2 regions of the Streptomyces cyclosori genome follow, and region 1 is predicted to be linked to the other one. Evidence: riboswitches for the same ligand, from Rfam matches in the RefSeq annotation. Region 1 holds a riboswitch; the other holds the start of a gene.
What was found. Region 1 has a riboswitch for S-adenosylmethionine ahead of AB5J87_RS25410 (aminotransferase class V-fold PLP-dependent enzyme). Riboswitches for the same ligand answer to the same signal wherever they lie in the genome.

Region 2: another riboswitch for S-adenosylmethionine. It lies ahead of thrC (threonine synthase); the one in region 1 lies ahead of AB5J87_RS25410 (aminotransferase class V-fold PLP-dependent enzyme).

Annotation. Positions count from the first base shown of each region.
Region 1 is NZ_CP163520.1:5,740,096-5,744,230, forward strand. Features, by position in the region: gene AB5J87_RS25400 (cytochrome bc complex cytochrome b subunit) at 1-433, shown strand, start outside; gene trpD (anthranilate phosphoribosyltransferase) at 570-1,634, shown strand; SAM riboswitch class IV at 1,774-1,891, shown strand; gene AB5J87_RS25410 (aminotransferase class V-fold PLP-dependent enzyme) at 2,118-3,551, shown strand.
Region 2 is NZ_CP163520.1:4,391,499-4,395,633, forward strand. Features, by position in the region: gene AB5J87_RS19640 (trehalose-6-phosphate synthase) at 1-700, opposite strand, end outside; gene AB5J87_RS19645 (glucosyl-3-phosphoglycerate synthase) at 892-1,839, opposite strand; SAM riboswitch class I at 2,006-2,133, shown strand; gene thrC (threonine synthase) at 2,151-3,437, shown strand; gene AB5J87_RS19655 (MoaD/ThiS family protein) at 3,471-3,746, shown strand.

The sequences.
Region 1 (4,135 bases):
CGACCTGTGGGCGACCAACTTCCACCTGTCGCTGAACGCCATCACCTGGTTCGTCCGGATCGCGTTCTTCGCCGGCCCGGTCATCGCCTTCATCATCACCAAGCGGATCTGCCTGGGCCTCCAGCGCCGGGACGCCGAGAAGGTGCTGCACGGTCGCGAGACCGGCGTCATCAAGCGGCTGCCGCACGGTGAGTTCATCGAGGTGCACGAGCCGCTCTCGGAGGGTGAGCTGTACCGGCTCACCGCGCACGAGCAGACCCGTCCGCACGAGCTGCCCGCGGCGGTCGACGAGAACGGTGTCAAGCGCAAGGTCTCCCGCCTGGAGAAGCTGCGCGTCAAGATCCACAAGGGTTACTACGGCGAGCAGAGCCAGATCGCCAAGCCGACCGTTGAGGAGTACGAGGAGATCACCAGCGGCCACGGCCACCACTGATCCCTCACCAGCGAGACCGCTGTACGCCACACAGCACAGGGCCCCGTCCACCGCGTGGACGGGGCCCTTCGCCGTCTCCGGGGCTGGATAGGGTGTTCCCGGAACCCTTATCCGTCGATGGACCCAGGAGCGGACCATGAACGTTGTGACCCCGGCAGGCGGCGACAGCGTGGCGGCCTACTCCTGGCCGGGCGTACTGGACGCTCTGCTCAGCGGCGCCGACCAGAGCGCCGACGCCACCGCCTGGGCGATGGACCGCATCATGCGCGGCGAGGCGACCGACGCGCAGATCGCCGCCTTCGTGGTGGCCCTGCGGGCCAAGGGCGAGACCGTCACCGAGATCAGCGGCATGGTCCGCGCGATGTACCGGCACGCCAACCTGATCGAGGTCCCCGGCCGGACCGTGGACATCGTCGGCACCGGCGGCGACGGCGCCAAGACCGTCAACATCTCCACCATGTCCTCCATCGTGGTGGCCGGCACCGGCGCCAAGGTCGTCAAGCACGGCAACCGGGCCGCCTCCTCGGCCAGCGGCGCCTCCGACGTCCTGGAGAAGCTCGGCGTCAACCTCGACCTCACGCCCCGCCGGGTGGTCGAGGTCGCCGACGAGGCGGGCATCACCTTCTGTTTCGCGGTGAAGTTCCACCCCGCCCTGCGGTACGTGGCCGCCGCGCGCCGCGAGCTCGGCATCCGCACGACCTTCAACTTCCTCGGCCCGCTGACCAATCCGGCCCGGGTCACCTCCCAGGCCACCGGTGTCGCGGACGCCCGGATCGCCCCGATCGTGGCGGGCGTGCTCGCCGAACGCGGCTCCAGCGCCCTGGTCTTCCGCGGCGACGACGGCCTCGACGAGCTCACCACCACCGCGACCTCCCGGGTGTGGGTGGTGCGGGACGGGGCCGTGCGCGAGGAGGCGTTCGACCCGCGGGACGTCGGCATCGACCTGGTGCCGGTGGAGGCGCTGCGCGGCGCCGACGCCTCGTACAACGCGGACGTGGCCCGGCGGCTGCTCGCCGGCGAGACGGGGCCGGTGCGGGACGCGGTGCTGCTGAACGCCGCGGCGGCCCTGGTGGCCCTGGAGCGGGGCGGGGGCACCCTGGTGGAGCAGATCTCCGCCCAGATCGCCAGAGCCGCCGAGGCGATCGACTCCGGGGCGGCCCGGCGGGCCCTGGAGCGGTGGGTGGCCGCCAGCAACGCGTAGGACCCGGCGGAACGGGCCGTCCGGGCCCGAGCGGGACCGGGAGAACGGGCCGTCCGGCCCCGAAGTGTGACGCAAGGCGCAGTCCGGCATCCGGACCGCGCCTTGCGCGTACGCGGACGTATGGCAGGATGCTTTCCAAGGTCATGAGTGACAGCGACTACGGCCCCGGCCCGCTGTCCGGCAACCCTCCGTCCGTGGCGGGGTGCCCCGGGTGAAGACCAGGCCGCAGACAACAAGGTCTGCGGCAAGCGCGGACCCCTGCGCACTCATCTTCGTGAGTGGCGCGTCCCTGGGGTCCTGGTCCTCAAGGGAGCAGTCTCGTGAGCAAGCGAATGCGATAGGGCCTTCGGCCCCTCTTTCTGTACACCTCCGCGGGTTCCTTCGTCCCGCGTCGAGGCCAACCCCCGTGCGCGCCACGTCCGTTCCGGTCGCCGTGCGGGGCCCTCACAGTCAATTCGCCTTGTCCTGCCGGGAGATACCGCCATGTCCGCACACCCGAACGCCTCCGTCGCCACCGCCTCCGCCGCTTCCGCCGTCCCCGCCCCCGCTGCTGCCCCCGCCGCCTCCGCCTGCGCCGAGGAGCCCTGCTGCGCCGCCCCGCTGCCGGTGCTCGGCCGGGACGTCACCGTGCCGCTGGTCACCGGCGGCGAGGTGACCTACGCGGCCCTCGACTACGCGGCGAGCGCCCCCGCCCTCCAGCGGGTCTGGGACGACGTGGCCGCGTACGCCCCGTACTACGGCAGCGTGCACCGGGGCGCGGGCTACCTCTCCCAGCTCTCCACCGACCTCTTCGAGAACAGCCGGGCCACGGTCGCCGAGTTCCTCGACTGCCGGCCCGGTGACGAGGTCGTCTTCACCCGCTCGACGACGGACTCCCTCAACCTGCTCGCCCAGGTGGTCCCGGCCGACTGCCAGGTCTTCGTCTTCGAGACCGAGCACCACGCCTCGCTGCTGCCGTGGCGCGACGCCCGGGTGACCTACCTCAACGCGCCGCGCACCCCGGGGGAGGCCGTGGCGACGCTGGAGCGCGCCCTCGCCGACCGCGAGCCGTACGGGCCCGCGCTCGTCTGCGTCACCGGCGCCTCCAACGTCACGGGTGAGCTCTGGCCCGTACGGGAGCTCACGGCGGCGGCCCACGCGCACGGCGCGCGCATCGTGCTCGACGCGGCGCAGCTGGCGCCCCACCACCCCGTCTCCGTACGGGAGTTGGACGTCGACTGGATCGCCTTCTCCGGGCACAAGCTGTACGCGCCGTTCGGCTCGGGCGTGCTCGCGGGGCGGGCGGACTGGCTGCGCGAGTCCGAGCCGTACCTGGCGGGCGGCGGCGCCTCCCGCAAGGTCGCGCGGCGCGCGGACGGCGGGGTGGACGTCGAGTGGCACACCACGGCCGCCCGCCACGAGGCCGGGTCCCCGAACGTGATCGGCGTGTACGCCATCGCGTCCGCCTGCAAGGCGCTCACCGAGGCGGGCTTCGAGGGCCTGGTCGAGCGCGAGCGGCACCTGATCGCCAAGGTGCGCGAGGGGCTGGCGGAGGTGCCGGAGGTCCGGGTGCTGTCCCTGTTCGGCGACGACGCGCCCCGGGTGGGCGTGATCTCGTTCGTGGTGGACGGGTGGAACAGCTCGCACTTCGCGGCGGCGCTGTCGGCGGAGTACGGGATCGGGGTGCGGGACGGTCTGTTCTGCGCGCACCCGCTGGTGCGGACGCTGCTCGGCGGGGCGCCGCAGGAGCAGGGGGAGTGCGGGGCGCCCGAGGGGGAGCAGGGGGAGCGGTCCCTGAACGCGATCCGGGTCAGCTTTGGGGCGGGGACGCCCGATGAGCACGTGGATCGGTTTGTGGGGGCGGTCCGGGAGTTGGTGCGGGGCGGTGCGAAGTGGTCCTACCGGACCGAGGGCGGCCGCTGCGTCCCCGCGGTGTGACTGTGGCCGGGCCCCAGTAGCCCCTTTCCGGGCGGCGGCCTCGGGCCCGGGGTTCGCCGACGGGCCGGGGGCGGGGTGCCCGCGCCGCTTTCGGGGCCGGGAGTTCGTCTGCGGGCCGGTGGTGGGTTGCCCGCGCCCCTTCTGGGCCGGTGTTTCGTCTGTGGCCCGGTGGTGGGTTGCTCGCGCAGTTCCCCGCGCCCCCTAAAACCCCGTTCGTCTGCGGACCGTGGTCGCTCTTCGCGCAGTTCCCCGCGCCCCCTATGGGCCCGGTCTTCGTCTGCGGGCCGGTGGTGGGCTGGTCGCGCGGTTCCTCGCGCCCCTGGGGACCCGCTGTCGTCTGCGGGCCGTGGTCGCTTCTCGCGCAGTTCCCCGCGCCCCTGGAAGCCTGGGGCTGGGCTGGGTTCTCCGGCTGCCCGATACCCCCAAGGGGCAGCGGGGCAGCCGAGATGGTCGGCTCAGCCACCGGTTTTCAAGGGGCGCGGGGAACTGCGCGACCAGCCACGCACGGCCCGCAGACGAAGGCGGGTTTGGGGGCGCGGGGAACTGCGCGAGGAGCGACCACCGGGCCGCGGACGAAGACCGGG
Region 2 (4,135 bases), 1.3 Mb from region 1:
CGTGCACCCCGATCCGGGTGGCCCCGGTGCCGCCCAGCACGTCCGCGCAGCAGCGGCTGAACGCGTCGGCCCAGCGCCGGGTGAGGAAGCCCAGCCGGTCCGCGCCGAGCATCCCGCGCAGCAGCTGGGCGGCCACGTCGTCGGGGAGCATCCGGAAGTACTCCGGCGGCGCCCACGGGGTGTGCGAGAAGTGGCCGATCCGCAGGTCGGGGCGGAGTTCCCGGAGCATGCCGGGGACCAGGGCGAGGTGGTAGTCCTGGACGAGGACGGCCGCCCCGTCCGCCGCGTCCTCGGCCAGCGCCGCCGCGAACGCCCGGTTGTACGTCTCGTACGCGGCCCACCGCCGCCGGAACTCCGCGTCGAAGACCGGCTCCAGGGGCGTCTGGTACAGCATGTGGTGGACGAACCACAGCACCGAATTGGCGATCCCGTTGTACGCGTCCGCGTGCACGTCCGCGTCGATGTCGAGCATCCGCACGCCCGCCTCGTCCGCGCTGCCGCGCCGCACGGCCTCCCGGTCGCCGTCGCCGAGCGCGGCGCACACCCACAGGGCGTCCGCCTCGCCGCCGATGGCGGACAGACCGGAGACCAGCCCGCCGCCGCCGCGCCGGGAGGAGAGCGTCCCGTCGGGTTCGAGGGCGTACGAGACGGGGCCGCGGTTGGACGCGACGAGAACCTGGGCAGCGCGCGCGGGGACCATGGAGACGAACCTAGCCCGTCCCCGAATGCCTCAAACGTGCGAAGCCCGGGACGGCCCCCGACGGCCACCGGCCGCTCAGCCGCCCGGCGCACGCCGTACGGGTCCGCGCCACCCGGCGCACGGCGTACCCGTACGCGCCCGCGCGGCGCACCTCGTACCGGTCCGCGCCACCCGGCGCCCCGCGCCCCCGACTACGCCGCCCGGTGCACCGCGTACTCGTCGATCTCGCGCATCGGGGGCCGTTCCTCGGTGTCCACCGCGTACGTGCGCGGCACGAAGCCGTCCTCGCCGCGTTCGAACTGGGTCAGCGAGGGGCGGACCAAGTGGGCGCGGGAGAGCCGCAGTTGGGCCGTGCGGTAGATCGCCGCGGCCATCCGGCCGAGCGCCTGCCCGTCCTGGTGGCGGTGTTTGCGCACGCCCACGTCCACCTGGGCCAGCGCGTCCAGGCCCACCGTGTGCAGCGCGTCCACCAGCAGCCCCAGCTCCACTCCGTAACCGACGGGGAAGGGGAGCCGCTCCAGCAGCGTGCGGCGGGCCGCGTACTCGCCGCCGAGCGGCTGCACGAAGCCGGCCAGCTGCGGCCAGTGCAGATTGAGCAGCGGCCGGGCCACGAGTTCGGTGACCCGCCCGCCCTGACCGGGGGAGTCGCCGAACGGCCGGTCGTACATCGCCTTGACGAAGTCCACGTCCGGATCGGTCAGCAGCGGGCCGACGATCCCCGAGACGAAGCCGGGGTCGAAGTCCTTCAGGTCCGCGTCGATGAAGCAGACGACGTCACCCGTGGTGACCAGCAGCGACCGCCACAGCACCTCGCCCTTGCCGGGCAGCGCGGGCAGCCGGGGCAGGATCGCGTCCCGGTGCACCACCCGGGCACCGGCCTTCTCGGCGACCTCGGCGGTGCGGTCGGTGGAGCCGGAGTCGACCACCACCAGCTCGTCCACCAGCGGCACGGCGTCGCTCATCAGCGCGCGCCGGATCGCGGCCACGATGTCACCGACCGTGGCCTCCTCGTCGAGCGCGGGCAGGACCACGCTGACCGTGGTGGCGGTACGGCGCTTGGCGGCCATGACCGCGTCCAGCGGACGGTCGGCGGCCGACCAGGAACGCCTGCTCAGCCAGCGCTCCACCTCTTCCAACACGGGCCCGGGCCTCCTCGTAGCGGTCCTGATGTGATCCATCTCGCGGTTCGGACGACTATCTCAACCGTCCGCGCCTTCGGTTACAGTCTTGAACAACGCGGATGGCCGTCGCATGTCGGGGGTCGTCGCGCGAACAAACGCCTGGGTCCCGGACCCAGTGCCACAGCGCTCATCCAGAGGGACTGAGGGAACGGCCCGTTGAAGTCCCGGCAACCCTCCTGCCGACCGCGAGGTATCGGTGGGGAAGGTGCCAATTCCGTCTCATGGCGAAATGCGCCATGGGGAAGATGAGGAGAAAGGGCCTCGCCATCATGGCTGTGCACACCGTCAGCAACGCCACCACCACCGTGAATCTCGGTCCCGCCGTCGCGCTTTCCTGCCGGGAATGCGGCGAGCGGTTCGACCTCGGCCCGATCTTCGCCTGCGCCCTGTGTTTCGGCCCGCTCGAAGTCGCGTACGACCTTCCCACGGGTGACCCCGAGGCGCTCCGCAAGCGCATCGAAGCGGGCCCGGAGAACATCTGGCGCTATGCGCCCCTGCTGCCCGTTCCGGCCAATGTGGCTGAAAAGCCCAACCTGAATCCCGGATTCACCAAGCTCGTCAAGGCCGACAACCTCGCCCGCGAGCTGGGTGTCACCGGCGGCCTGTACGTGAAGGACGACTCCGGCAACCCGACGCACTCCTTCAAGGACCGCGTCGTCGCGATCGCCGTCGAGGCCGCCCGCGCCTTCGGCTTCACCACGCTCTCCTGCTCCTCCACCGGCAACCTCGCGGGCGCCGTCGGCGCCGCCGCCGCCCGCGCCGGCTTCCGCTCCTGCGTGTTCATCCCGCACGACCTGGAGCAGGGCAAGGTCGTCATGGCCGCGGTCTACGGCGGCGAGCTGGTCGGCATCGAGGGCAACTACGACGACGTCAACCGCTTCTGCTCGGAGCTCATCGGCGACCCGCTCGGCGAGGGCTGGGGCTTCGTCAACGTCAATCTGCGCCCGTACTACGGCGAGGGCTCCAAGACCCTGGCGTACGAGATCTGCGAGCAGCTCGGCTGGCGGCTGCCCGACCAGATCGTCATCCCGATCGCCTCGGGCTCGCAGCTCACCAAGATCGACAAGGGTCTCCAGGAGCTCGTCAAGCTGGGTCTGGTCGAGGACAAGCCGTACAAGATCTTCGGCGCCCAGGCCGAGGGCTGCTCGCCGGTCTCCACCGCCTTCAAGGCCGGGCACGACGTGGTCCGCCCGCAGAAGCCGAACACCATCGCCAAGTCGCTGGCGATCGGGAACCCGGCGGACGGCCCGTACGTCCTGGACATCGCGCGGCGCACCGGCGGCGCGGTCGAGGACGTCGACGACGAGCAGGTCGTCGACGCGATCAAGCTGCTGGCCCGGACCGAGGGCATCTTCGCCGAGACGGCGGGCGGCGTGACCGTCGGCGTCACCCGGAAGCTCATCGAGAACGGCCTGCTCGACCCGGCCCTGACCACCGTCGTCCTCAACACGGGCGACGGCCTCAAGACCCTCGACGCGGTGGCGCCGACCACTGGACCGACCGCGACCATCCGCCCGAGCCTGGACGCGTTCCGCGACGCCGGCCTGGCCGGCTGACCCACCGCTCCGGAAGCACGGAAGGCAGAAGACATGAGCGTCAACGTCCGCATCCCCACCATCCTCCGTACGTACACCGGCGGCGCCGCCGAGGTCGCGGCCGAGGGGGCCACCCTCGCCGAGGTCATCGCCGACCTGGAGAAGAACCACACCGGCATCGCCGCCCGGGTCCTGGACGACCAGGGCAAGCTGCGCCGCTTCGTCAACGTGTACGTGAACGACGACGACGTCCGCTTCGAGCAGGGCCTGCAGACGGCCACGCCGGACGGCGCCGGGGTCTCGATCATCCCGGCCGTCGCCGGCGGCTGATCCGACGCGCCCCAAGGGCCCCGGAAGATACGCTGCGTTACCTGAATTGCCCCCTCCGCAAGCTAAGCGGAGGGGGCAATTCAGTGTGGTTGAGCGCGGTACAGTGGGGAAGTCCCCTTCGTTGTGCGTGCCGCATGCATATGAGAACGCGACGAACCGGCGTCGAGAAGCAGTCAAAGTGTTCGAGCATATTGCGCCTTAAGTGCGCTTTGCCCGGCCCGACTTGCCCCGGAATGCTGAATTTCGCGGCATTCCGCTCTTCCCCCCTGCCCTGAATTCTCGTCCGATTGACCTGTTGCAGAGGGCAGTTGGGCAGATACATTCAGCCGCGGTCGACGCGTTCCGGCGCACACCCTCTCCTGTCGGAGGGTGGAGGTCTGACCCGGGTC